One region of the Psychrobacillus syltrankelensis genome, then DNA from elsewhere that is predicted to be linked to it. Evidence: a T-box and tRNA genes for the amino acid it is inferred to sense, from the RefSeq annotation. Region 1 holds a T-box; the other holds one or more tRNA genes.
The links. A T-box is a leader RNA that pairs with one kind of tRNA and senses whether it is charged. The one in region 1 lies ahead of trpS (tryptophan--tRNA ligase), so its partner is inferred to be a tRNA-Trp.
Positions count from the first base shown of each region.

Region 2: it encodes a tRNA-Trp, which carries the amino acid that the T-box ahead of trpS (tryptophan--tRNA ligase) is inferred to sense. The anticodon was not compared.

Region 1 is NZ_CM144227.1:1,453,972-1,468,469, reverse strand. Features, by position in the region: gene ACTSKG_RS07365 (oligopeptide ABC transporter substrate-binding protein) at 1-949, shown strand, start outside; gene ACTSKG_RS07360 (hypothetical protein) at 1,013-1,234, shown strand; gene trpS (tryptophan--tRNA ligase) at 1,194-2,180, opposite strand; T-box leader at 2,226-2,442, opposite strand; gene ACTSKG_RS07350 (DUF3899 domain-containing protein) at 2,495-2,839, opposite strand; gene ACTSKG_RS07345 (peptide ABC transporter substrate-binding protein) at 3,076-4,785, shown strand; gene opp3b (oligopeptide ABC transporter permease) at 4,987-5,919, shown strand; gene opp3C (oligopeptide ABC transporter permease) at 5,919-6,938, shown strand; gene ACTSKG_RS07330 (ABC transporter ATP-binding protein) at 6,954-8,018, shown strand; gene ACTSKG_RS07325 (ABC transporter ATP-binding protein) at 8,018-8,959, shown strand; gene ACTSKG_RS07320 (putative glycoside hydrolase) at 10,048-11,253, shown strand; gene spxA (transcriptional regulator SpxA) at 11,647-12,042, shown strand; gene mecA (adaptor protein MecA) at 12,338-13,006, shown strand; gene ACTSKG_RS07305 (competence protein CoiA) at 13,709-14,498, shown strand, end outside.
Region 2 is NZ_CM144227.1:3,505,105-3,519,602, forward strand. Features, by position in the region: rRNA gene ACTSKG_RS17150 (23S ribosomal RNA) at 1-1,156, shown strand, start outside; rRNA gene rrf (5S ribosomal RNA) at 1,285-1,400, shown strand; tRNA gene ACTSKG_RS17160 (tRNA-Asn) at 1,411-1,485, shown strand; tRNA gene ACTSKG_RS17165 (tRNA-Ser) at 1,491-1,582, shown strand; tRNA gene ACTSKG_RS17170 (tRNA-Glu) at 1,611-1,685, shown strand; tRNA gene ACTSKG_RS17175 (tRNA-Val) at 1,770-1,845, shown strand; tRNA gene ACTSKG_RS17180 (tRNA-Met) at 1,885-1,961, shown strand; tRNA gene ACTSKG_RS17185 (tRNA-Asp) at 1,965-2,040, shown strand; tRNA gene ACTSKG_RS17190 (tRNA-Phe) at 2,297-2,372, shown strand; tRNA gene ACTSKG_RS17195 (tRNA-Thr) at 2,380-2,455, shown strand; tRNA gene ACTSKG_RS17200 (tRNA-Tyr) at 2,465-2,548, shown strand; tRNA gene ACTSKG_RS17205 (tRNA-Trp) at 2,559-2,632, shown strand; tRNA gene ACTSKG_RS17210 (tRNA-His) at 2,657-2,732, shown strand; tRNA gene ACTSKG_RS17215 (tRNA-His) at 2,766-2,841, shown strand; tRNA gene ACTSKG_RS17220 (tRNA-Gln) at 2,843-2,914, shown strand; tRNA gene ACTSKG_RS17225 (tRNA-Gly) at 2,922-2,996, shown strand; tRNA gene ACTSKG_RS17230 (tRNA-Cys) at 3,007-3,080, shown strand; tRNA gene ACTSKG_RS17235 (tRNA-Leu) at 3,112-3,194, shown strand; gene ACTSKG_RS17240 (hypothetical protein) at 3,713-3,856, shown strand; gene proS (proline--tRNA ligase) at 4,256-5,692, shown strand; gene ACTSKG_RS17250 (RNA polymerase sigma factor) at 5,816-6,328, shown strand; gene ACTSKG_RS17255 (hypothetical protein) at 6,315-7,175, shown strand; gene ACTSKG_RS17260 (hypothetical protein) at 7,226-7,624, opposite strand; gene ACTSKG_RS17265 (hypothetical protein) at 7,951-8,466, opposite strand; gene ACTSKG_RS17270 (B3/B4 domain-containing protein) at 8,470-9,159, opposite strand; gene queG (tRNA epoxyqueuosine(34) reductase QueG) at 9,216-10,355, shown strand; gene trmL (tRNA (uridine(34)/cytosine(34)/5-carboxymethylaminomethyluridine(34)-2'-O)-methyltransferase TrmL) at 10,368-10,841, shown strand; gene ACTSKG_RS17285 (multidrug ABC transporter ATPase) at 11,139-11,321, shown strand; gene ACTSKG_RS17290 (aldo/keto reductase) at 11,362-12,198, shown strand; gene ACTSKG_RS17295 (hypothetical protein) at 12,440-12,715, shown strand; gene ACTSKG_RS17300 (hypothetical protein) at 12,729-13,256, shown strand; gene ACTSKG_RS17305 (hypothetical protein) at 13,337-13,651, shown strand; gene ACTSKG_RS17310 (NUDIX domain-containing protein) at 13,731-13,862, shown strand; gene ACTSKG_RS17315 (NUDIX hydrolase) at 13,944-14,201, shown strand; gene ACTSKG_RS17320 (NUDIX hydrolase) at 14,290-14,498, shown strand, end outside.

The sequences.
Region 1 (14,498 bases):
TAAAGCAATCCAATCAGGAGAATACGATATTGCTTCGCACTTTAGTGCTACAAAGATTGAAGAAGTGAAAGACTTTGATAATATTAGTATCCTAGGACGCAAAGAACTTTCTTATTCTTACCTAGGCTTCAAACTAGGTAAATACGATACTGATAAAGGTGAAGTTATTACGGATATTGAAGGATCAAAAATGGGTGATGTAAAATTACGTCAAGCAATGGGATATGCACTTGATGTAGAACAAGTTGCGGAAGTTTACTATAATGGATTGCGTGAACGCGCTAACTCTTTAATTCCACCAGTTTTCGCATCTTTCTATGACGCTACTTTAGAAGGTTATAAATATGATCCAGAAAAAGCTAAAGCGTTATTAGATGAGGCTGGCTACAAAGATGTTAATGGCGATGGAATTCGTGAAGACAAAAATGGTAAACCTTTAGAAATCAAGTTTGCAACAATGTCAGGTGATGATGTTGCAGAAGATATCACACAGTTCTACTTACAAAACTGGAAAGATGTTGGCTTAAATGTGACATTAACTACCGGTCGTACAATCGAATTCAATAGCTTCTATGATAAAGTAGAAGCTGATGATCCTGAAATTGATATTTTCATGGCTGCATGGAGAACAGGAACAAACCCATCTCCATCAGGTCTTTATTCAAAAGCAGCTCAATATAATTTTAGCCGTTTCTCTTCTGATTTCTTAGAGAAAACATTAGCAAATATTGACTCACCGGAAGCATTTGATGCTAAATACCGAGCTGACCAGTTCCGTGAATGGCAAGTATACATGGCTGAACAAGCTCCTGTTATTCCTACTTTGTATCGTTATGAATTAGTACCGGTTAACAAACGTGTGAAAAACTACAATATTGACTATGCTAATCCAACAGAATTACAAGACATTGAATTAGTTTCTGATACTGGAGTTAAATCTACAAAATAATTAATAAAAAACCGTTCCTAAACGAAAGTTTAGGAACGGTTTTTCATATGGTTTAAGAAGGATGTGATACATATTAGACTTTTACTTTTTTTAATCAGTTATGGATTAGCTGTAATTAGCTGTTCTCATTTAGTACTGTATTTGAACTTTTTAACTTTAGGTCACTCTTGGAATTCTGTAGTACTCTTTATAGTAAGTTCAAATGAATTTGTTGTATTCTGTTTATCGCTTCTTTCTTTATCGGTTATCGTCTTCTTCCGAGGCCCATTGCGGCTTCCATCTTAGACAAGGTTTGTTGAGCAAGGGTATTCGCTTTTTCTGCACCTTGGTCTAAAATGTCATCAAGCTCTGAAGAGTTTAATAAATGTTCATAACGAGCTTGGATTGGAGCAAAGTGATCGTTTATCACTTGGGCAACCGATGCCTTAAAATCACCATAGCCTTTTCCTTCGTATTTTTGTACAAGCGATTCAATCGTTACATTTGTTAACGCAGCTTCGATCGTTAATAAATTGGAAACCCCAGGTTTATTTTCAGGATCGTAAGCAACAATACCTTCTGAATCGGTTACAGAGCTTTTAATTTTCTTTTCAATTTCTTTTGGTGTATCTAAAATACGAATTGTTGCTTTTAGATTTGGATCGGATTTACTCATCTTCTTAAGAGGGTCTTGAAGTGATTTAATACGTGCACCACTTTTCGGAAGCTGAATTTCAGGGATTATAAGGACATCCCCGTAGCGTTTATTAAATCTTTCTGCTAAATCGCGTGTTAATTCAACATGTTGCTTTTGGTCATCTCCAACTGGAACGATATCGGTTTGGTACAAAAGAATATCTGCCGCCATTAATGGGGGGTAGGTTAAAAGGGCAGCTGAAACTGCATCCTTTCCATCAGATTTATCTTTGAACTGTGTCATTCTTTCTAATTCTCCAATATAAGAGACGCATTGCATAATCCAGCCGGCTTGAGCATGTGCGGGTACTTCCGATTGAATAAATAATGTTGATTTTTCTGGGTCGATTCCTACAGCAAGATATAATGCAGCAAGTGAACGAATATGTTTACTTAATTCCTGTGGATCTTGTGGTACAGTAATAGCATGTTGGTCGACTATACAAAATACACATTCATAATCATCTTGTAGTGTTATAAATTGTCGAAAAGCTCCAATATAATTACCTAGAGTGATTGTTCCTGTCGGTTGTACACCTGAAAATATTTTCTTCATCATTTTTCCTCCTTAATAAAATAAAAAAACACCATACATCCCTAAAAAAGGGACGAATGATGTATAATCCGTGGTACCACCCAGCTTGCTAAAAGTAAATTAGCCACTCTTCTTCGTAACGTGAAGGGGTCGGTATATGCTACTCATAATTCACATATACTGCTCAAAAGCCCATTCTATTTGACGTATGTTCTGTTTGCACCAACCACAGACTCTCTCCACATACAATTTCAAATATACTTTTCTTTGTCATAGCATCTAATATTGTTTAAAACATTATAGTATAGGAGAAACTTAATAATCAAGTTAAAAAACTAACTATAATATACAAATAAAGCAATACACATACAAAGTAAACTAGATAATCCTAATGCAATTATCGGCTTATAAGGAAATGAAAAGACTTCAGAAGGTAAACGCATTTGATTCACTTCATTTTTTATATGTCTTGGAGTAAAAACTTTTCTTGAACTCTCTATGAAAAAATCAAAAAAACCACCCGAGACAACATAAGATATTAAGCCGAAGAATGTAATTGATCCTCCAATATAAAAAGACATATTTGCATAAGAAACTAGGTTACAATTTCCATATACTAAAAACGTTAGTAGGAAAATAAGAAGTTGTAAACCTAAAAAAAAGATAATTTTTGTTTTCATATTTCACCTCTACAAGAATAGATTATAGAAGATAAAATAAAATTAATCAAAACTTTAGTTAAATATTTGCAAAAAACAAGAAATTCCTTTACCAAAGATTCACAATTGTTAGGACAATGTAATGATTTTGTTACAAATCTGTAAAAACTTCTTTAAAAAACCTGTACAAGTTAAAAGGAAAATGTATAATAAAGAATGTAATGAATTTTTCAGAATATTTAAAGGGGGTTATTCTATTGAAGAATAGCAAATTTTTATGGCTTTTTAGCCTAATGTTAGTTCTTAGTATTTTCCTTGCTGCTTGTGGCGACAAAGAAAAAGCTACTGAAACTACTACTGACAAACCAGAAGACAATTCAACAACAACAGAAGAACCAGCTGCACTAGATGAGGAGCAAGTTCTTAACTTAATCGAGTCTGCAGAAATTCCAACAATGGATTCATCTCTAATGACTGATACAGTTGGTTTCGTAGTTCTTAATAACGTAAACGAAGGTTTATATCGTTTGAACGCTGAGAATGTTGCTGTTCCTGCAATTTCTGCAGGTGAACCAACAATTTCTGAAGACGGATTAGTTTACACTTTCACTCTTCGTGATGCTAACTGGTCAGACGGTTCTAAAGTAACAGCTAACGATTTTGAATATGCTTGGAAACGTGCGATGAACCCGGATATGGCTTCAGAATACGGTCCATACATGATGTCAGGCGTTATCAAAAATGCTACTGAAATTTCAGAAGGTAAAATGGATTTCAATGAACTTGGGGTTAAAGCTCTTGATGAAAAAACATTAGAAGTAACGCTTGAAAAACCAGTTCCTTACTTTTTATCATTAATGTCATTCGGAACATTCTATCCATTAAAAGAAGAGTTCGTTAAAGCTCAAGGCGATAACTATGCGAAAAACTCTGATGCATTATTATATAATGGCCCATTCACACTTGCTGATTGGGATGGAACAGGTTTAACTTGGAAATATCTTAAAAATGAACAATACTGGGATAAAGATACAGTAAAACTTACACAAATTAACTGGGATGTTGTAAAAGAAAATTCAACTATGGTTAACTTATATCAAAACGGTGAAAAAGATCGTACTGGTCTTTCAGGGGAATTTGCAATGCAATATGCTGATGATCCAGAACTTATCAATCAACCAGATACTGCTGTGTACTATTTCAAATATAACCAAGAGCGTCTTGGTAAAAAATCTCCACTTGCTAACGTAAATATTCGTGAAGCAATTTCAAAAGCATTTAACAAAGAAGATTTAACTTCTGTAGTTTTAGCAAATGGTTCTATGCCAGCTGGCTACTTAATTCCAAAAGATTTCTATTTTGATGAAGATGGAAACGATTTCCGCGATGTTAATGGCGACATGACTGCATTCAATGTAGAAGCAGCGCAAGCGGCATGGGAAAAAGGTTTATCTGAGTTAGGTGTAAAAGAACTTTCTTTAGAAATTCTTGGAGGCGACTCTGACCTTTCTAAAAAAATGGATGAGTACTTAAAATCTCAATTAGAAACTAATTTAAAAGGTCTAAAAATTACACTTAAAGAAGTTCCATTCTCAGTTCGTCTTGAATTAGATACTAAACAAGACTATGACATCCAATTTGCTGGATGGGGTCCAGATTACCAAGATCCATATACGTTCTTAACTTTATGGGAAACAAATGGTGGAAACAACCACATGGGATATTCAAACGCTGAGTATGATCAATTATTAAAAGATATTAACGGTAAACTTGCACTTGATCCACAAGCTCGTTGGGAAGCAATGGCAAGAGCTGAAAAAATCGTTGTAGGAGAAGAGTACGCGATTGGACCAGTTTACCAAAAAGGTGCAAGAATCTTACAAAAACCATATGTAAAAGGTATTGCTAAACACCCATTCGGTGGGGATTATAGCTACAAATGGGCTTATATTGAAGGTAAAAACTAAAAGTATTTTTAAGTCTTAAAAATCTCATAGTTAGAGAGTATATGGAATCCTTTTGGGTCATATACTCTCTTTTTAAATGAATCAGAATTCACAAAATATTTTATTATTTTTTTTGGTTTTGACAATTGCTAAGCTTTTCTGTTTAGATATATATAGATTAATATAATCTCAGAGAACATATTTTATTTAGGAGGTGCAACGATGGCGAAATATATTATTCGACGTGTTATTTATATGTTTATTACGTTTTTCCTGATTGCAACAGCAACGTTTTTCTTAATGAAGGCGCTTCCAGGTTCCCCGATAAGCTCTGCTCCAAAACTATCCCCTTCCCAACTTGCGATGGTGGAAGCGAAATATGGATTAGATCAACCTGTTGCAGTGCAATATGGTAAATACATGTTAAATTTAGTGAAAGGTGATCTAGGTAACTCATTCCAGTTTAAAAATGCAAATGTTACCGAGCTAATTTTGAAACGTTTAGGTCCATCTTTTCAAATTGGATCGCAAGGATTAGTTCTCGGAGTGATAATTGGTATACTGTTCGGAATGATTGCAGCTTTAAGGCAAAATACTATTTGGGATTACGGTAGTACATTTGTTGCTATTATTGGTATCTCAGTTCCATCTTTCGTTTTCGCAACATTATTACAATATTGGTTTGGTGTTAAGTGGCAAATACTTCCTGTAGCTTTATGGAAAGACGGTTGGATGTCTAGCGTTCTTCCTTCTATTGCTTTAGCAATGGGGCCACTTGCAACAGCATCACGTTTTATACGAACAGAAATGATAGAAGTTTTAAGTTCCGACTATATTACGTTAGCTAAATCAAAAGGTGCGAGCGGGTTTGAAATTGCTTTTAAGCATGCTTTCCGAAATGCTTTAATACCGCTTGTAACTGTTTTAGGACCGTTAGCAGCTGGATTACTAACAGGTTCTCTTGTAATCGAAAAAATATTTGCTATTCCAGGAATTGGGGAGCAATTCGTTAAGTCGATTAGTTCAAATGACTTTTCTATCATAATGGGAACAACTTTGTTTTTCTCTGCGTTTTTAATTATTGTAATATTCGTAGTAGATATTCTTTATGGAATAATTGATCCGCGTATTCGTTTGTCAGGAGGTAGTAAATAATGAGTCAAGATATAAAAAAATTACCTGCTGATTCTTTTGAAAGAATTCAAATTGATAGCTCACATGCAGAAAAAATTACGAAACCTAGCTTAAGTTTTTGGCAAGATGCCTGGTTACGTATTCGAAAAAATAAGGCTGCAATCGTAAGTATGTTCATCTTAATATTCATCGTTATTATGTCTTTTGTTGGACCTATGATTAGCCCTCATGATGGTGAAACCCAAACACTTACTCACGCAAACTTACCGCCAAAAGTACCGGGAATTGAAAAGCTCGGTATATTAGATGGTTACGGTGTTATGGCAGGTAAAGAAGTAGATTTATATGCACTAAAAAAAGCCGACACGTATTATTGGTTTGGAACAGACGGACTTGGTCGCGATATGTTCTCACGTGTTTGGAAAGGTACTCAAATTTCTCTATTTATCGCATTTGTGGCTGCTGTAATTGATATGATTATAGGAGTGACTTATGGAGGGATTTCGGGTTACTATGGTGGTCGTGTAGATGATATTATGCAACGTATTGTAGAAATTTTAATTGGTATTCCAACATTAGTAATCGTTATTTTAATGTTGCTCGTTATGGAACCCGGTCTTACGGCAATAATCATTGCTATTACGATAACTGGATGGATTGGTATGTCTAGGATTGTGCGTGGACAAGTTTTGAAATTTAAAAACCAGGAATTTGTTCTAGCTGCCCGTACTTTAGGTGCAAGCAATGGCCGAATTATTTCGAAGCATATACTACCAAACATTTTAGGGCTTATTATTATTAATATGATGTTTACGATTCCAGGAGCAATTTTCTTAGAAGCTTTCTTAAGTTTTATAGGACTTGGTCTTCAACCACCAACTGCTTCATTAGGAACACTCATTAATGATGGCTATCAAATGATTAGATACCAGCCACATGTTTTGGTGTATCCATCTTTAATATTAAGTTTATTGATGATTGCGTTCAACTTAATTGGTGACGGTTTACGCGATGCATTCGATCCGAAGATGAAAGACTAAAGGAGGAAAGCGATAATGGAAAAAATATTGGAAGTTAAAGACTTAGAGCTTTCCTTCCACACATTTGCAGGAGAAGTTAAGGCTATTCGTGGCGTTAATTTCGATTTATTAAAAGGGGAAACTCTTGCAATTGTTGGAGAGTCTGGTTCAGGAAAGTCAGTTACAACAAAAGCAATTATGCGATTATTACCAGAGCATAGTTCTGAATTTAAAGAAGGTCAAATTTTATTTAATGGAAGAGATTTAACTAAGTTATCCGATAAGGAAATGCAAAAGATTCGTGGAAAAGATATTTCGATGATTTTCCAAGATCCAATGACTTCGCTGAATCCGACAATGCCAATAGGTAAGCAAATTATGGAGCCTATTTTAAAGCATCGCAAAGTAAGTAAATCAGAAGCTCGAAAAGTAGCAATCGATTTATTACGTTTAGTTGGAATGCCAAAGCCTGAGGCACGGATTAAACAATATCCACACCAATTCTCAGGTGGGCAACGTCAACGTATTGTTATTGCAATTGCTCTTGCATGTAATCCGCAAATTCTTATTGCAGATGAGCCTACAACTGCCCTTGATGTAACGATTCAAGCGCAAATTTTAGAGCTAATGAAAGATTTACAGAAAAAAATTGATACGTCCATTATCTTTATTACACATGATTTAGGTGTTGTAGCAAACGTAGCAGATAGAGTAGCGGTTATGTATGGCGGTAGAATTGTAGAAGTTGGTACAGTGGATGAAATTTTCTATAATCCACAACATCCATATACATGGGGACTATTAAGCTCCATGCCTTCATTAGATGTGGAAGAAGAAAAACTATATGCAATACCCGGTACTCCTCCGGATTTATTATCTCCACCAAAAGGGGATGCATTTGCACTGCGTAGTGACTATGCAATGAAAATAGACTTGGAAGAATCACCACCATTTTTTAAAGTAAGTGATTCACACTATGCGGCAACTTGGTTATTACATCCCGATGCTCCGCAAGTAGATCCACCGATTTCTGTAATTGAACGTATGAAGAAGTTTCCAGGAAGCCGATATTATGAAGGAACTGAAGGGGGTGCTTACTAATGGCTGAGAAATTACTAGAAATCAAAAATTTAAAGCAATATTTCAATCAAGGTAAGCCAAACGAAGTTCGCGCAGTAGATGATGTAAGCTTTGATATTTACAAAGGTGAAACATTAGGGCTTGTTGGAGAATCTGGTTGTGGTAAATCAACAACAGGACGTACAATTATCCGTTTATACGACGCTACAGACGGCGAGGTAATCTACGATGGTGTGAACGTTCATGATAAAAAATCTAAACAAGATTTGAAAATATTTAACCGGAAAATGCAAATGATTTTTCAAGATCCATACGCTTCGCTTAATCCACGTATGAAAGTTTTAGATATCATTGCAGAAGGTTTAGATATTCACGGACTTGTGAAAAACCCAACAGAACGTAAAAAGCGTGTAGAAGAGCTTTTAGAGACGGTTGGATTAAACAAGGAACATGCTAATCGATATGCGCATGAATTTTCTGGCGGCCAACGTCAACGTTTAGGTATTGCAAGAGCACTTGCGGTAAACCCTGAATTTATTATTGCCGATGAGCCAATTTCAGCGCTTGATGTATCAATTCAAGCACAGGTTGTTAACTTATTAAAAGAATTACAAAAGGAAAAAGGATTGACGTATTTATTTATTGCTCATGATTTATCTATGGTAAAATACATTTCCGACCGTATCGGTGTTATGTACTTTGGTAAACTCGTTGAACTTGCTTCAGCAGAAGATTTATATAACAATCCATTGCATCCTTATACGCAATCGTTACTTTCTGCTATTCCACTTCCTGATCCAAACTATGAACGTACTCGTGTTCGTAAATCTTACGATCCCGCTTCTCATAATTATCAAGAAGGAGAAGAAATAGCGATGCGTGAAGTTACACCAGGGCATTTTGTTTATTGCTCTCAAAAAGAATATGAAACGATGAAGGCTATTTCAATCTCACGATCATAATAATTAGGTGTGTTTGATGTCCATAATTTAATATGGACATTGATAGTTGAATTCCCTTATAGACTGTAGACAAATTCGATAATAATCGAGTTTATCTACAGTCTTTTTTTAAAAGAAAGTATATGGAATATCGTCCTGCGAAACCTGTGCTCACTTGAAAGAATTAAATAATACCGCGGATTTCCGTTTCAGGTGGACGCTTTCCGCGGGGTGAGCGATGAACCATCACCACAGCTCACGCGTTCGTTGTGATGGCTCATCTGTCTCCGAGGAACGAAGGCTAAGAGCGCCACATCGTGTGGCAACGCCTTCGTGACCAACATCCTGTTGGCCTCCGTCTGGAGTCGCCACCTTTCACTACAATCCATTAAGTGAGTAGTACTTAACAATAAGATTTTGTCCGGTTTTTCTTAAAAGATAAGTATATAAAATTGGACTACTGAAAATCCTGTATTCATAGTGTTTTAATAGCACAGTTTTTTTTCTTAACACTGATTTGCGCCATCTCACACAAAGTTAACTCTTTATATGTAGAAATGGTTGCTTTCAAGATAAAATTGGTTGCTTTCGTCTCGAGATTGGTTGCTGTCACTGTAGAATCTGTAGCTTTCACCTTACAATTAGTCGCTCTATGACAGTTTTTAACTTTTCCCTTCTTTATAAATAGGCAGCATCTATTGATAAAGAAGCGCTGAGCGGACGAATGCAAATTCCAAGAGGGCGACGGATAAACATCCACTACAAGATTACCGAGAAAAAGGCTCGTGAAGTGATGCAGTCACTTCACGAGCCAAATTATAGCGGTAATGATGTAGCCAATGTTTCATCCAAAGTACTCTAGAAACGGTGAAGACAAAATGCACTTAAAGGACGCTTGCGTTTTTCTTAAAGAAAGTATATGGAATATCATCCGGCGAAACCAGTGTTCCAAGTTCTTGAAAGAATCGTGTAGCCGACTATTTGTCCAAGCAATCGATAAAATACACCTTAAATTTACTTGTACTCTTAATTCGAAATACTCTTTCATTTGATTTGTAGAATTGATAGAATGAAGGAATAAAGTAGAAAAGGAGGGTTATTATAAAATGATGAACACTTTTAAATGGCTAGCTTCATTGAGTCTATTTACAGCATTATTAATTCCTAGATCTGTTTCCGCAGAAGGAAATTTTTTCTCAAAGGACTTCTCGATTAAACAATTTAGCTTTCAGGAAATTAACGAGTCCCTCGTTTCGACTTCTAAGTTATTTATTTTCGATTCTGGTCTTACTTTTAAGTATCCAGATGCTGTTAGAGGAGTATATGTCACCGGACATTCTGCTGGTGGTTCGAGGTTTAACGACTTATTGAAATTAATGGACTCTACAGAACTAAATGCAATGGTAATTGACATTAAAGATGATTTTGGAAACTTAACATATATACCAAGTGAGGAATCCACCTTAGCTAAGAAAAATATTGGAAAACCATACATAAAAGATCCTCGTTCGGTGCTTAAAGTAATGGAAGAAAAGCAAATTTATCCTATAGCTCGTATCGTAGTTTTCAAAGATACCGAACTAGCTGAAACACATCCAGAATTGTCCTTTGTTGATGGATCTTCGGTTTGGAAAAATAGACGTGGAGAGGCATTCGTTAATCCATTTTTACAAGAAGTATGGGATCATAACGTAGAAATAGCGATAGAAGCAGCAAAAATGGGCTTTAAAGAAATACAATTTGACTATGTACGATTCCCGGAAGGATTTGAAAAAAGAGAAGATACACTCAAATACTCAATGGGGAAATATGAAACATCAGGACTTGATCCTGTACAAAGACGAGTGCAAGCTGTTACTGATTTTGTTGAGTATGCAAGAGGGAAATTGAAACCATATGGTGCTCAAGTTTCAGTAGATATATTTGGCTACTCTGCAACTCTTCCAGAAGCACCAGGTATTGGACAGAATTTTTCTAAAATCTCAGAAAATGTAGATGTTATTTCATCGATGATCTATCCAAGTCATTGGACGTCTTATTTTGGAATTGCAAAGCCAGATTTGGAACCATATCGTTTAGTCCAAGAATATGCAAAAGTTGAAAATGCTAAACTGGCAGAATTGAAGAATCCACCTATTTCTCGTCCTTGGATTCAAGACTTTACTGCATCTTACTTGGGTAAAGGGAATTATCAAGTATATGGGAAATCACAAGTGGAGGCACAAATTAAAGCTCTTAAAGAAGCTGGAATAAAGGAATATTTACTGTGGAATGCCGGAAATAAGTATACTCCTGGTGTTGACTATACACCTTAATTAAACGTAAAAAAGACATGATTGAAAAAAAATCATGTCTTTTTTTGTTTTTTTTGAAACTTTATTTCATAGGAAACGTATTATTTAGTATAACAGTCATTTTCAATTGTATTCTTAATTGAGAATATTAATAATTTCTTTGAAAAAGGATGTTTAAAGTAGAAAAGAGATGGGTATAAGATGAATATATAAATTATATACCTTTTAAGTGTAAGCATAGCTTATATTTTCTTCAAAATTGTGTCTGCGTTATTAAATAGTTATTTTTTTCTTCTAAACATATTTTAAATATCAAAAAATTGGTGTATACTTGGAAAGTAAAGCATTACATTAAACTAATTATAATCTACTTTATATAACACAATCACTTACTGAAAGGAAGTGTTTTTATTGATGGTAACATTATTTACTTCACCTAGTTGTACTTCATGTAGAAAAGCAAAAGCGTGGTTGGAAGAGCATGATATTCCGTATACAGAGCGTAACATTTTTTCTGAACCACTTAGCATAAGTGAAATAAAAGAAATTTTAAGAATGACAGAAGATGGTACAGATGAAATCATTTCAACACGTTCTAAAATTTTTCAAAAATTAAATGTAGATGTGGAAAGTCTTCCACTACAACGTCTTTACGAGTTAATTCAGGAATATCCTGGATTATTACGTCGACCAATTATTTTGGATGAAAAACGACTTCAAGTCGGGTACAATGAAGATGAAATACGTAGATTTTTACCAAGAAAAGTGCGTGCTTATCAATTGCTTGAAGCACAACGTCTTGTAAACTAAAAAATTAGCTGATTGCTTTTCAAAACAATTGAAAAGCAATCAGCTATTTAAACATTTGATTTTACGTAACTTTTTATAAAACGCATGCTGGGTCAATGGCGACTGCCTAGATTTTGTTGTGCGTTTTTTAATTTTTTTCTTGCATTGTTATTTAAACTTAATTAGAATGCATATAATCTCGGTTTTATTATGAAAAAGGTGAGCACGAATCCTTTTCTTTTTTTGTTAAACAACATACAATAGTAGTAGACATTGCAATAGGTAAAACGGTAGGAAGCGAAAGGAGATGTGTTAAATGGATATCGAGCGTATCAATGATAACACTTTCAAAGTATACATTTCATACATCGACATTGAAGAAAGAGGCTTCAGCCGAGATGAAATTTGGTTTAACAAAGATAAGAGCGAGCAGCTTTTTTGGGAGATGATGGATGAGGTTCATGATGATGATCATTTTGAAGAATTAGATGGTCCATTATGGATTCAAGTTCATGCGATGGAAAAAGGTTTGGAAGTGATTGTCACCCGCACGGAAATGACCAAAGGGAACGATCGATCAGAATCAAGTTTTGAAATGGAAGACCATACAGGTAAAATTTTTAAAAACGGTACTTCGAATTCTATGGATAATCATCAATTTGAAGATTTCCCTAGCTATATGGATGATTTAGAAGAGTTACCATCGGATTATACCTTTGTTTTTAACAATTTTGATGATATTCTGCCACTGGCCAAAAAAATGGATAAAAAGAATATTCAATCATCGTTATATCACTACGAGGATAAATATTATTTAAACGTTTATTTTAACTTTGATATGAATGAAATTGTTACCATTCTGGATACCCTAAGTGTGATATCTGAATTTGCAAACCGTACAAACAAGACAATTCATGTCATTCAAGAATACGGTAAAGAAATAATAGCAAACGATGTATTTACTGAGCTAAATAAACATTTTTAAACCTTCCTTAAAAAGAAGGTTTTTTTGTTTGGGATAGAAAAGTATTTTTTTCGAAGAACCTAGTATTTATGGTATTTTCATTACTATTACATGGAACTCAACAGTATTTCTAGGATTACTCTTCTAAAAAGGGTCGGGCATCTTTTTGCCCGATTTTTCTTCAAAAGATAAGAAAGTATATAAAATTGGACTACTGAAAATCCTGTATTCATAGTGTTTTAGTAGCACAGTTTTTTTTCTTAACACTGATTTGCGCCATCTCACACAAAGTCACTGTAGAATCTGTAGCTTTCACCTTACAATTAGTCGCTCTATGACAGTTTTTAAGTTTTCCCTTCTCATAAAAATAGGCAGCATCTATTGATAAAGAAGCGCTGAGCGGACGAAATTGCATCTTCGTCCGCTTTTAAAAGTAGAGGAAAGCCTTTATTCTCTCATTAACCAAAATAAATGCACTATGTCTTTGCAAATTCCAAGAGGGCGACGGATAAACATCCACTACAAGATTACCGAGAAAAAGGCTCGTGAAGTGACGCAGTCACTTCACGAGTCAAATTATAGCGGTTATGATGTAGCCAATGTTTCATCCAAAGTACTCTAGAAACGGTGAGGACAAGATGCACTTAAAGGACGCTTGCGCTTTTCTTAATTGTTGTACTTGCTATTTTTACGGAAAATTCATACTATTGATATAGGAAGGAGTTGGTCAAAATTTTATCAGCGGTTACGAAACAGGGGCATCTTTTAATTCCTGCAAGGTATACCCAAGAACAACTAACTGAAATTAATAAAAATACTTCTTTTCTATGCATGCAATGTCAGGAAGAGGTCATATTAAAAAATGGAAGGGTTAATATTCCACATTTTGCTCATAAAAGAAAATCACAATGCATTAAATCATTTTCTGAAGGAGAAACGGAAGATCATTTAAACGGAAAACTCCAATTATATGAACTTTTTAAGCGACAAAATGTCCAAGTTCAATTAGAAGCATCTATCCCATCTATTAATCAACGTCCAGACATATTAATACGTAGTAAAGAAAATATGATTGCTATTGAATTTCAATGTAGTCAAATTTCGACCTCTATAATTACTGAAAGGTCCAAAGGATATCAAAATCATTCCATAATCCCATTTTGGATATTAAGATCCCCAGCGATTTCCGAGTTTCCCACTAGTGAAATAGGAATTATGAAACTGTCAGTGTTTAAACAACAGTTCTTCCAATCATATCCCACATTCGGTAAAATTATTCTCACTTATTGTCCCCAAACAAAGTTTTTTCACTATATTTCGAACACACTTCATATACGTTCAAATACTTTCATTGTCAAAACAAAAAAATTATCTTTGGATAATCAAAAATGGCCATTTGCATTAGTTAAACGTATATCTTTTGTGGAGTATAAAAAGTATTTAGAAATCTATCGTAAACAAAGATTTTGGCAATTAGAGAATTTATATTACTATAATAGAAGAGGTATACAAT
Region 2 (14,498 bases), 1.9 Mb from region 1:
TAGAAGAGCCGCAGTGAATAGGCCCAGGCGACTGTTTAGCAAAAACACAGGTCTCTGCAAAACCGTAAGGTGAAGTATAGGGGCTGACGCCTGCCCGGTGCTGGAAGGTTAAGAGGAGTGCTTAGCGCAAGCGAAGGTGCGAATTGAAGCCCCAGTAAACGGCGGCCGTAACTATAACGGTCCTAAGGTAGCGAAATTCCTTGTCGGGTAAGTTCCGACCCGCACGAAAGGCGTAACGATCTGGGCACTGTCTCAACGAGAGACTCGGTGAAATTATAGTACCTGTGAAGATGCAGGTTACCCGCGACAGGACGGAAAGACCCCGTGGAGCTTTACTATAGCTTGATATTGAATTTTGGTGCAACTTGTACAGGATAGGCAGGAGCCTTAGAGCCCGGAGCGCCAGCTTCGGAGGAGGCGTCGGTGGGATACTGCCCTGGTTGTATTGAAATTCTAACCCATACCCGTAACCCGGGTAGGAGACAGTGTCAGGCGGGTAGTTTGACTGGGGCGGTCGCCTCCTAAAGTGTAACGGAGGCGCCCAAAGGTTCCCTCAGAATGGTTGGAAATCATTCGAAGAGTGTAAAGGCAGAAGGGAGCTTGACTGCGAGACCTACAAGTCGAGCAGGGTCGAAAGACGGGCTTAGTGATCCGGTGGTTCCGCATGGAAGGGCCATCGCTCAACGGATAAAAGCTACCCCGGGGATAACAGGCTTATCTCCCCAAGAGTCCACATCGACGGGGAGGTTTGGCACCTCGATGTCGGCTCATCGCATCCTGGGGCTGTAGTCGGTCCCAAGGGTTGGGCTGTTCGCCCATTAAAGCGGTACGCGAGCTGGGTTCAGAACGTCGTGAGACAGTTCGGTCCCTATCCGTCGTGGGCGTAGGAAATTTGAGAGGAGCTGTCCTTAGTACGAGAGGACCGGGATGGACACACCGCTGGTGTACCAGTTGTTCTGCCAAGAGCATCGCTGGGTAGCTATGTGTGGACGGGATAAGTGCTGAAAGCATCTAAGCACGAAGCCCCCCTCAAGATGAGATTTCCCATTACGCAAGTAAGTAAGATCCCTCAAAGACGATGAGGTAGATAGGTTCGGGGTGGAAGCGTGGCGACACGTGCAGCTGACGAATACTAATCGATCGAGGACTTAACCAAATATGAATTTGAATTCATCAATGTCTTTTATCCAGTTTTGAGAGAATATTAAAGAGATTTTATTTAAAAAAACTATTGAAGTTTTCTCTAGTTATGGTATAATTAATCTTGTCTTTCAAGTTAATATGTCTAGTGATGATGGAGAAGAGGTCACACCCGTTCCCATACCGAACACGGAAGTTAAGCTCTTCATCGCCGATGGTAGTTGGGGGTTTCCCCCTGTGAGAGTAGGACGTCGCTAGGCGTAATAATATTCCGAAGTAGCTCAGTGGTAGAGCAATCGGCTGTTAACCGATTGGTCGTAGGTTCGAGTCCTACCTTCGGAGCCATTTTTGGAGAGCTGTCCGAGTGGCCGAAGGAGCACGATTGGAAATCGTGTAGGCGGGTAACACTGTCTCAAGGGTTCAAATCCCTTGCTCTCCGCCAGATATTTACTCTCTTATTACATAATAATGGCCCCTTGGTCAAGCGGTTAAGACACCGCCCTTTCACGGCGGTAACACGGGTTCGAATCCCGTAGGGGTCACCATTTTCAAAGTACTTAATTAGGTAAGAAACTAATTGAACGAATGAAGTTAACGCAGAAATGCGCAGCTTATTATGATTTTACCCAGGAGGATTAGCTCAGCTGGGAGAGCATCTGCCTTACAAGCAGAGGGTCGGCGGTTCGAGCCCGTCATCCTCCACCATTAAGTTTTAGAAAACTTAATTAGTAAGTATATTATTGTCGCGGGGTGGAGCAGTTCGGTAGCTCGTCGGGCTCATAACCCGAAGGTCACAGGTTCAAATCCTGTCCCCGCAACCAAATGGTCCCGTGGTGTAGCGGTTAACATGCCTGCCTGTCACGCAGGAGATCGCCGGTTCGATCCCGGTCGGGACCGCCATTTTTTAGAGATTTGAGATAAGCGAGAAGGTCGAGGAAGCGATTGAGTGAAGGAAGGAGCGTACCTGAGTACGTGACTGATTGAACGAATGAAGCTGACAAAGAGATTCGAAGCTTAGCGCAAATCGAATAGAGATTTAGGATTAGCAAGCAGATCAAGGAAGCAATCGAGCGAAAGAAGGAGCGTACCTAAGTACGTGACTGAGAGAGCGAGTGCAGCTGACGAAGAGATGCGACGCTTAGCGTAAATCGAAGTAGGCTCAGTAGCTCAGTCGGTAGAGCAAAGGACTGAAAATCCTTGTGTCGGCGGTTCGATTCCGTCCTGAGCCACCATTTTTAAGCCGGAGTAGCTCAACTGGTAGAGCAACTGACTTGTAATCAGTAGGTTGAGGGTTCAAGTCCTTTCTCCGGCACCACTGTTTAGTGGAGGGGTAGTGAAGTGGCTAAACACGACGGACTGTAAATCCGTTCCTTAGGGTTCGGCGGTTCGAATCCGCCCCCCTCCACCATTTTTATTTTAGGGGCATAGTTTAACGGTAGAATAGAGGTCTCCAAAACCTTTGATGTGGGTTCGATTCCTACTGCCCCTGCCAAATTTACAGTTAACTTGAATAATGGCGGTTGTGGCGAAGTGGTTAACGCATCGGATTGTGATTCCGACATTCGTGGGTTCAATTCCCATCAGTCGCCCCATATTCCTAATTAGTTAGCTTTTTTTTATTTGTGGCGGTCGTGGCGAAGTGGTTAACGCATCGGATTGTGATTCCGACACTCGGGGGTTCAATTCCCCTCGATCGCCCCATTGGGGTATAGCCAAGCGGTAAGGCAACGGATTTTGATTCCGTCATGCCCTGGTTCGAATCCAGGTACCCCAGTTTTTTTGCGGAAGTAGTTCAGTGGTAGAACACCACCTTGCCAAGGTGGGGGTCGCGAGTTCGAACCTCGTCTTCCGCTCCAACTATTAAATGGCGGCATAGCCAAGTGGTAAGGCACAGGTCTGCAACACCTTTATCACCGGTTCAAATCCGGTTGCCGCCTCCAATTTTTATAATAATAACATGTCTTTTATTTTGCCGGTGTGGCGGAATTGGCAGACGCGCGGGACTCAAAATCCCGTATCCTCTGGATGTGTCGGTTCGACCCCGACCACCGGTATTCAATAAAAAGCTTACAAGCGTTGATGTACAAACGTTTGTAAGCTTTTTTCATTTCATATTTTGTTTTTGAAATTAGGTTCTAACGATTAATTTTCAATTTTTTGCACAAATATGCAAAACCACCAACTTCCTATGGAAGGTAGTGTCTTTTATATGGAAGCGACAAATAATGCCCGAACTCTACCAGTATTCCAGATATGACCTAAAGTCATACTCATCAAAACTTCTAACACTTATTAGAGGTCTTTTTTTCGTTAGTAGGCAGTAAAAATAGCAATCTCGATTTTAAACAGGTGCAAATTAAGTAAGTCGAAGCAGCGTATATGAAGTTGCTGGCCTTTTACAGTTTATTAATTTGTTCCTATTTAGTCTTGGAGAACTATTTATAAATTTTAAGTTTCATTAAGAAGAAGTAAGGGAAAATACTAATATATATGTTAGCTTGGTGAAAGTGATTTACTGGATGGGTTAACAATAAAATATAATTTAATAGCAGAGAAATTGGAGGAACTAAAGATGATAAAAAAATATAACTTCATTATGGATGGAAAAATTATAGATGTATATGCTTCATCAAAAGTAGAAGCATATAAAAAAGCAAAGACTATATATTATGAAATGGGTAAGGAAGAAAGTTCACTCAAAAAGAATTGTGTTTAAATGGTTTTGAGAAAATTTTTCACTATTCGCCATATAGTCATTCTTTTGAGTAATAGGAAAGTACACATATAAAAAAACAGCACCATAAGATTCAGATTGTATTAACTTCGACTATTTGGTATATTATTAGGTATATACAATCTGCGATGTGATCAAGTAAATAAGAATTGTGAGACAGAAAATATAGCAGCTTGCTGAGAGCTATATCACCGCTTCTTGTTGAAACCTACCACGGAGATGTTATGCAAACATAACCGTTTCGTTGTCGTTATCCAACGTTTGAGATAGTTCGTTAAATTGACGGACTAATTAAAGGTGGTACCGTGTCTATCCAGTGTAAAGACGCCCTTTTTATAGGGGAGTTTTTACACTTTTTTTATTTTAAAGGAGGAAAAGTAGATGTCTACACAACAAAATGATTTTACAAAATGGTATATCGACACAATTCAAAAGGCGGATCTAATGGATTACACACCAGTTCGTGGGTGTATTGCGTTTAAACCGGATGGCTTTGAAATATGGGAACATATTCAAGATGAAATGAACAGACGTTTTAAAGAAACTGGACATCGTAATGCTTATTTCCCAATGCTTATTCCTGAATCTTTCTTCCAAAAAGAAAAAGATCATATTGAAGGATTTGCTCCAGAGCTACCATGGGTAACAGAAGCAGCTGGTGAAAAACTAGAAGAGCGTTTAGCACTTCGCCCAACTTCTGAAACGATGATTGGTCATTTGTATTCGGATTGGATTAAAAGTTATCGTGATCTACCAGTATTAATTAACCAATGGGCAAACGTGTTCCGTTGGGAAAAGAAGACTCTTCCTTTCATTCGTACTTCTGAATTTTTATGGCAGGAAGGACATACTGCTCATGTCGATGAAGAGGATGCACGTAAAGAAACAATGCAAATGCTTAACATCTATAAAGAGGTTGTTGAAGAGCTTTTGGCAATTCCAGTATACGATGGTCAAAAGACACCTTCTGAACGCTTTGCAGGGGCTGTAGATACGTTTTCGATTGAAGCAATGATGAAGGATGGAAAAGCTGTTCAAGCTGGTACTTCTCATTACTTAGGAACAAAATTTGCAGAAGCATTTGATATAAAATATTTAAATAAAGAAAACAAGCATGAGCACGTGCATACTACATCATGGGGTACTTCTACTCGTTTAATCGGTTCTGTAATTATGGTCCATGGTGATGAGCAAGGACTTGTTTTACCACCACGTGTTGCTCCAACACAAGTTGTATTAATACCAGTAGGACCTTGGAAAAAGAATCCTGCTATAATGGAAAAATTAGATGAAATCTATGCTGAGTTAAAAGCAAAAGGTATTCGTGTACGTTTAGATGACTCAGATCAGTCTCCAGGTTACAAATTTAATGAGTGGGAGCTAAAAGGTGTTCCAGTTCGTGTTGAATTAGGACCTCGTGATTTAGAAAACAACCAAGCACTACTTAAAGCACGTGATGAGAGTGATAAAGAATCTGTAGACATTCCTAATCTAGTGGAGCGTATTGAAGTAGAGCTAACATCAATGCAAACACGTTTACTAGAAAAAGCTCGTGCATTCCGTGATCTGCATTCACATACAAATGTGGATTCATTAGACCAATTAAAACAACATCTTACGGACTCGACTGAAAAGGGAGAAATTCCAGGTTGGATTCTTGCGGGATGGTGTGGCGACGATTCTTGTGAGGAACATGTGAAAGAAGAGACTAAATTTACAACACGTAATATTCCATTTAATCCACCAGTTGAAAAGGCTACATGTATTAATTGTGGAAAAGAATCAAAACATACAGTTTGGTTCGGGCGTGCGTATTAATTAAATAGTAAGAAACAAAAAATCAACCATTACATTTGATATGGTTGATTTTTTATTTATTCAAAATTTCATGTAAGATAAAAGAAATACGATCGTCTAATTTGTAAAGGAAGGGGGGATCCCTTGGAGAGGAATTTGATAGAAGAATGGTTTGATTTATACGAAAGAGATATTACAAGCTTTCTAGTGTACTATACTGGATCAATGGATGTGGAAGATCTAGTACAAGAAACCTTTCTTCGTGCATTGAACAAAATTTCAAGATTTAACGAAAAGGCACATCCGAAAACTTGGTTAATATCTATTGCAAGAAATATGGTAATTGATCACTATCGTAGGAACCGTGTCTGGAAAAAATTGAGGCACCTCTTTTTTCACGAACAATTTTTCTTGTTTGATATGGATCAGCGTATTCTTCTAAATCAGCAAAATACTTTTTTATATAAAGCTATTAATAGCCTTCCAGCTAATTATAAAGAAGTAATTATTCTTAGAGGGATTTTGGATATGTCATCCAAAGAAGTAAGTAGCATTATGAAAAGTAACGAGAACAACATAAATGTACTGTATCACCGTTCGTTAAAAAAATTGAAGATAATGTTGGAGAAGGAGGGGTATGAACATGGAGGATTTTAATAAACTGCAAGAGGAGTTAAAAAAACTTCCTAAATATTCACTTGAGATTGAACAACGAGAGAAAGTTTTACATTCCTTAAGAAAAAAGAAAACTTTCATCCTAACTCCGATTATCGCAGTCATAGGTATCTGTTCTATTCTTTTCTTTCTTCTTTTAACGTATGAGGATAATAACAAACTAAGCGCACAGATGGGTACAGTTTTTACTTTACCAGACAGAGATCAAGAAGTAGTAGGAGTAGAAGGAAAGATAGGAATTCTTGTTTTTAAGGAGCAATTTGTTGCAGAAGACATGAGAAGAGGATCAAAGATAATGCTATATTTTTGGGGAGATCCAAATAAGCTCGTTGGTAAGAATTACTTGGTTGAAGCAGAGAATAAAAAAGGGGAAAAAATTGAACTGTCTCGAGGGATTCTTTCGGCTGGCTTATACAGCGAGGATGCTCATACATTAACGAGCTTTGTCCCATTTCCAAATGAGGGGGAATGGCAGTTATCTTTTTTGATTGAAGATGAAATGCTGGAGCAATTTACTATTAACGTATTCCCACCTTTCCCTAAAACAGAGCATTATACATTACTTGATTCTCCAAAGGAAATCCCAGTTGGTGAAGAATTTGAATTATATATAGAGAGTACAATCGGCGAGAAGGAGCAAATAGAAGTCCAACTACTTGATGATAAAGGGAATATTAAACAAGAGACTATTTTTCAAGGAGAGGGATTTAATATTGATGCTAGAAGCTCACAGGATATTTACTATTATAAAGGGAAAATTACATTGAAGGAGCATGGAACTTGGAAGCTCATTATTGACGGAGAGCAAACAAGTTTATTTAAAAATTAGAATAATAAAACATCCTCGCATACCTAATAGTATAGGCAGGCGAGGATGTTTTAGCTTATAAATTTTTTCTCATTATTAATAACAAAATAAGACACAACTACTATTAGAAGTGCGCTTATAGGAATTACAGTTAAAATTCTAGCTAATATTTCTGGAGTCATTTCAAGTACAGAGAAAATAAGAGCACCGTGGACGAGTATAAAAAGAGTACCAAAGAATAAACCACTCATTAAAGTCAGGTTGACACTATTTTCGCCTATAACGCCTAACACAAAGGGGACAGCGCATAATATGAAAAGAAATAAATAATTCAAATCACCTAACCCATCGACCATTAAATATTCCCCAAAATACAATTTAAATAAAATAGCAGTTCCATACACGAGTACAAACATACCAATAATACTTTTAATTGCTAAGGCTAGTTTCTGAAAATCCAGTATTCCCATCCTTTCTTTTTATGAATATAAGGTCCGAGAATTCGCTAATAACTTATTGTATGTACTCGCAACAGTTGTTATTAAAACCTCGTTTGAGATATTAAATATAATTGTTAAACTCATAATTTTATATATTAAAACGCTCCCCCACAAAAGTGGAAAGGAGCGTTTTTCATAGTAGGAAACCAAAAAGTAAACTAATTGGTTGACGTTTGCAAAAGATAGTCATTAGTCATTAGTAACAAAGTGAAAAGTTAGAGGTCATTGGTTTGTCTAATCATTTTGAAATTGATTTCCTAACTATGCCTTGGCAAGGAGTCTCACCTTACCAAGGATTATGCATACTTTGCATCATCAAAAGGAATGCTTACGGAGTAGTTTTTTGCATTGATAATTCCTGATAATTTATTTGCATCTTTTTCGTATTGCAATGCGTTTAACCTATATTCCTCAGGGTTGAATAGAGCAACTTGGACATAGGTAGCACCTTCCCCATATCCATATTGGACTCGTTGTTTCTCAGAAGCACCCAATTGCTTGTATATCCTTGCTTGTGCACGCATTTGCGTAGCTAGTTCTATTGCTTCTACAATTGTATAATCTTTGTCTTTAAACAGTACTGTATTGCTGATGTTTGCTTCATAAATGAGTTTATCGAGCGTACGTATATCTTTTCTCGTTCCAGTTATTTCGTTGTCCACAACTGATACTGTTCTAGGTCCCACTTCAGGAATAGTATCCTTTTCTATAATTGTGAAAGCTACTCGAATAATTTCTTCTTCTAGTTCATGTACTCTTTTTAATAAGAGACTTTTTAATTTTACAGCTTCTGCTAATGAGATATTTGCCATCATTTATAACCTCCATTCTTTATTGTCATCGTTTATAATAGTAGAGAGCGCAACTCCTCCATGAATTTGGGTAAACATTGCGCCCATCGATTCAACTAGTTTGCGACTATCTTCTAAATCGCTAGAAGGTCGTAGAAAAACAATTTGTAAAGCATTTGACGTATCTTCGGTTACAGCAGTTCTTACAGAATCAACAAATGGGCTACCGAATGGACCGAGCTTATCCTTTAAAGTAAGTATATGTTGTAATTTATTCTCTCTCCCATTTAACCCTTCATACTTCATTTCCTCACTGCCAAGTGAAATAGTAATATCCCCTTGAATCTTTTCTAAATCATAAATTCCCATCGGTATTTCATATCGCATGGAAAAGAAATTATTTAGGTCAACAGCGGAATGCATTGGTGTGATATAATTTTGTTTTGCAATTCGTCGATACAATGCTTCAACAGAAGGACGGTAACGGTTAGGATCTGCACCTAGTTTTTTCCATAATGATCGCCATTCTTTAATCCCCTCAAATTCTGTTACAGACTTTTCTTCCAATTCAAAGAAAAGTTGCTCTTGAAATAATTGAAGACGTCCCTTAAGCATTTGAGGAGAAGAGGAAACAACAATTTTGGTATAATGAATAATGCCTATTTTAATAGTAGGATCAATTTGCAATAAAGAATCATCTAGTTTTACAATCATATCGACCATCCTAACACAATATTTTCTTTAGTTTAGCATAAGAAAGGGGAACAATTGTGAATATCAACCAATTTCAAGAAAAACTAATTGAATATGCTGCATCCATTGGAATTGATAAAATTGGTTTTACTTCTGCTTCTCCATTTCATGAATTAAAAAATAGATTAATTCGACAACAGGAGCTTGGGTTTGCTTCTGGTTTTGAAGAACCAGATATAGAAAAAAGATCGCATCCAGATCTTTTACTTTCTGATGCGGAAAGTATTATTTCAATTGCCATTGCTTATCCTGCTAAAATGAAAGATGCACCTTCTAGCAAAGTAGGGGCAAGACGTGGGATTTTTGCAAGAGCTTCCTGGGGAATGGATTATCATACTGTTTTACGTGAAAAACTTGCCCAATTAGAATTATTTATATTAACACATATACCTGATGCAAGGTTGCGTTCTATGGTAGATACAGGTGAATTATCGGATCGAGCTGTAGCAGAACGTGCCGGAATAGGTTGGAGTGCTAAAAACTGTGCTATCATTACTCCTGAATTTGGATCTTATGTGTATTTAGGTGAGATGATTACATCTATTCCTTTTGCACCAAGTGAGCAGATGGAGGAGCAGTGTGGGGATTGTACACTTTGCCTAGATATTTGTCCGACAGGGGCACTAATAGAAGGTGGGCAATTGAATGCACAGCGTTGTATTGCTTTTATAACGCAAACGAAAACAATGGTTCCAGATGAGTTTCGAGCTAAAATAGGGAATCGAATTTATGGATGTGATACATGTCAGACCATTTGTCCGAAAAATAAAGGGAAAGCTAATTTACATCAGGAAGCGTTTAAGCCTGACCCAGAGCTTGTAAAGCCATTATTACTACCATTATTGAGTATGACTAATCGAACGTTTAAAGAAACGTATGGGCATATGTCCGGAGCCTGGAGAGGAAAGAATCCTATTCAGCGTAATGCTATTATTGCGCTTGCCCATTTCAAGGAAGTTTCTGCCGTACCAACATTAATCGAGCTAATGGAAAATGATACTCGTCCGGTTATTCGTGGGACTGCTGCTTGGGCAATTGGAAAGATTCACACTGTTGAGGGATTGGATGCACTGAGAAGAGCTGAACAAAACGAAAAAGTAGAAGAAGTAATAGAAGAAATACGAAAAGGTCTACAGTTTTACACATTAGAGAAATAGGAAGTGGAATAGTTGAGTATTAATATAGTATTATATCAACCAGAAATCCCCGCAAATACTGGGAATATTGCTAGAACATGCGCAGGAACAGGATCAAAATTACATCTAATTCGACCGCTCGGATTTTCAACAGATGATAAAATGTTAAAACGTGCAGGACTCGATTATTGGGAGCATGTCGATATCACATATTACGATGGATTAGATGATTTTTTTGCGGCACATCCGAAAGGTGAATATTATTTAATAACAAAGTTTGGGGCGAAACCACATACAACATATGATTTTAGTGATGTGGAAAAAGATCATTTCTTTATTTTTGGACGTGAAACAAAAGGGTTACCTCGTGAGTTTATCGATGCACATCCAGATCGTGCTTTAAGAATCCCGATGAATGATAATATTCGTTCATTGAATTTATCAAATACAGCGGCGATACTTATTTATGAAGCGTTACGTCAGCAAGATTATCCTAATTTACATTAAAAAAACGGACATGTCTTTTTAGACTTGTCCGTTCTTAGTATTATTACTTGTCAGATGCACCTGGTTTGTCTTCGTATCCTGCTTTAAAAATTGCAACAAGGAACGCTACGATAACACCAAGAATAAGGATAAGATTCATATTGAGCTCCTCCTCTAATATATTCTGTACTAAGTATACCCTATTTATTATTAAAAAGAAATATTGCGGGAAAGTGAAATTATGTCTAAAATCGTTCTTTTCAAAGTTGCATCAATCGTTTTATTCTACTAGGATATAGAAAAGGAGTGATTTTTTAAATGAGCAATTTGAAAAATGGTCCAGAAAACGGTTCGATGGCAACAAATATGGAAGAAGTGAAACAGTTAGGAAAGCAAATGGAGAAGCTGAGAGATGATAATGGTTTGGAATTAGATAATCGGGTATCAGACCCAGCGCAATCAGACGATACTTCTTCCATGAAGCAAAGAAAAAACGACTGATTCATTTCAGTCGTTTTTCTCATAAGAAAGGATGAGTTCAATGAAATTACATAAGGATTCTACAAAACAGTTGGCAAATGGGGTAGAAATGCCACGTATTGGTTTAGGTGTATATAAAATGACAGAGCCAGATATAGCATTACAAGCAATTTCAACAGCTTTGGATAATGGTTATCGTCATGTCGATACAGCTTCTCTTTATGCAAATGAGCAACAAGTTGGAGAGGCGGTACGAAATTCATCCATTCCACGAGAAAATCTTTTCATTACAACAAAAGTATGGAATAAAGATCAAGGGTATGACCAGACGTTAAAAGCATTTGAAAAGTCATTGGAATTATTAGGACTCGATTACATAGATTTATATTTAACGCATTGGCCAGTAAAAGAGACTTTCATAGATACGTACCGGGCAATTGAACGTTTATATGAAGAGAAGCTAATCCGTGCAACTGGTGTCTCTAATCATCATCAACACCATCTAGAAGCAATTGCAGCAAAAGCAAATATTAAACCAATGGTCAATCAAATCGAATGTCATCCTCGGTTAACCCAATTTGACCTAAGAGAATATTGCAATGAACAAGGAATTGCAGTTACTTCATGGTCACCACTTGCAAGAGGTGGGTTACTAAACGAACCGACATTGCAACGAATTAGCGAAAAATACGGAAAATCGCCAGCTCAAACAATCATTCGCTGGCACTTACAACATGATTTAGTCGTTATTCCAAAATCAGTGACACCTGCTAGAATTGCTGAAAATCTGAATGTATTCGATTTTGAATTATCGTTTGAAGATATGAAAAATATCGATGCACTAAACTTGAATGAGCGTACTGGAGCAGATCCAGATAATTTTAGTTTTAAATTTTAAATTGAAACATTATAGTCTTGTTTTCTTCATAGTGAGAAAGCAAAGCTATAGTGTTTTTTTTTGAAAGCATTTAACAGGGAAAGTGGGAAGACTAGATGACTTAAAGGAGAATTGTACTTTTCATATTATCAAGGAATATTTACCAAATATGAAACTTTTCAACTTATACAAACGTATTATAGTGAACTGTTTGGCTTTTCTAGTTTATTAAAAAAAATAACAGTTCAGGTGAGGGTAATTTATGGGATTATTTTTTGAAAAAGTTACGAGAAAAAAGAGCGCAAAACCAATTGTTATTCTAAGAGCAGCAATGCTTGTTGCAATGTTTACATTTTTGATAATGACATTATTCAATGATTTAAATATGTACTTTCTGAGATATGTCTTAGTAATAGCAGGTGTTTTCTCTATTATGGATGGAATCGAAAGTTACTTTCATAAACAAAGTCGCAAGGTTATTCTAACTGAAATGAGTGTAGGACTAGTTTATTTCATCCTTTCAATTTCAATAAAATAGGGGGAAGTCACTTATGAAAATGAAAAAGAGATTTGGGGTATTTTGGTGTTTCATGATTAGTTTGTTCTTATTATGTGCATGCCAAGAAGGTACTGAGGAACCTGCAATTCACCTTTCAAGCGGTTCTGTACAATTAACTCCGATTTATTATGGTGATCGATATAACGAGGATGAAGCTCAAATCGAGAAGAATATTCAATACTTCATGGTGGGTAAGCGATTTGATGAACTACCAAGCGTTATTTATGGTGAACAAATTCAAATACAGGCTCAAAACTTTAGTACGAAGAACTACGAAATCTATGATTACCTATTAGATGGAAAAGGGAATATTATTTCTGAATATGAAATGGTTCCAACTGTAGTAAAGGTAATGGAACAAGGAATAGCTACCTTCACTTTTGAACCCTCTCACAATGCAGAAGAATATGCCGATTATGCAATTGATCATCAATTAGCTCATTGTATTTTAATAAGATCAAAAATTAATAAGAGCGTTTTTGCATTTGCGACTTTAATTTTAAGTGAGGAAGAAATATAAACTTTTCTATTTTAGGAGAAATAATTTATCTTGTTGCTAACAAGTTACCATCCTACAAGAACAAAGAGAGGTAGAGAATTATGACAATATTGCTTTATTTCATCGTTTTTATGATTATTAGCTTGATTGTTAGTATTGTATTATTGGTTATTTACAAAGACAATGAAAAGTTGGATAAGGGATTTGTATTTCCTTATTTTAAATTAAGTTATAGAAGAAAGACGATTCGAACACTATGGACTTTTCCTATAATTTTTGTTGGACTTATTGTTATATATCTTTATGGAGAACTAAATATTATGTGGAATCTAATTTTAATAATGGTTACTTTGTTTATTGCCTTTTTACAACTAGCGTACAATTATAAAAAATGGAAAAAATATGAACGTAGTTAATCCAAGGAACTTTTTAACTGATATGCAATATAAGTAGAAAAGAAGATTGAAATAAATCCTGTTGATAGGAGAGAATTCAATGCCAAACCAGTTTCATCATTTAGCAAGAGCGGTCTTTCTACAAAATAATAAAGTTTTAATTGCACAAGCCACAGGACATACAAATACCTTTTTACCTGGTGGACATATTGAATTTGGTGAAAGTGCATAAGATGCATTGATAAGAGAGATCGGAGAAGAAATAGGTATTAAATGTAGTGTGGTTAGTTTTCTTCGACTAGTGGAACATAAGTTGGAGAAAAAAGGTATATTAAATTGCGAAATAAACCAGGTATTTGAATTGAAAAGCGATGAATTAAGTACAAGTTATAATCCGAATTCAAGCGAATCTCATCTTAAGTTTTTCTGGTGTAATGGGGATGAATTGGATACTAAAAACCTACAGCCATATCCATTTAGGGCTCTAATAAAAAAATATTTAGAAGGAAATAAAGATGTTTGGTGGGAGAGTACATTAAACTCAGAAATTGATGATTCAAACAGAAATTGAGCAAGAGGGGAAGAACAGGTTCTAATTGTTCCAACTTGCTTGATAGTTCTAATCTAAAAAGAAAACTGTGGTCTAGGAGGCTTGCATTATGGGATACATAGAAGATTTAAGGAAAATAGTAGGTCATAGACCATTAATATTTGTAGGTGCTGTTACTGTTATCATCGATGAAATGGGCAGGTTATTAATGCAACAACGAAAGTTTCCGCATGGTTATTGGGGAATAACTGGAGGTTTAATGGAATTAGGAGAATCCACAGAAGATGTTGCCAGAAGGGAAATTTTTGAGGAGACTGG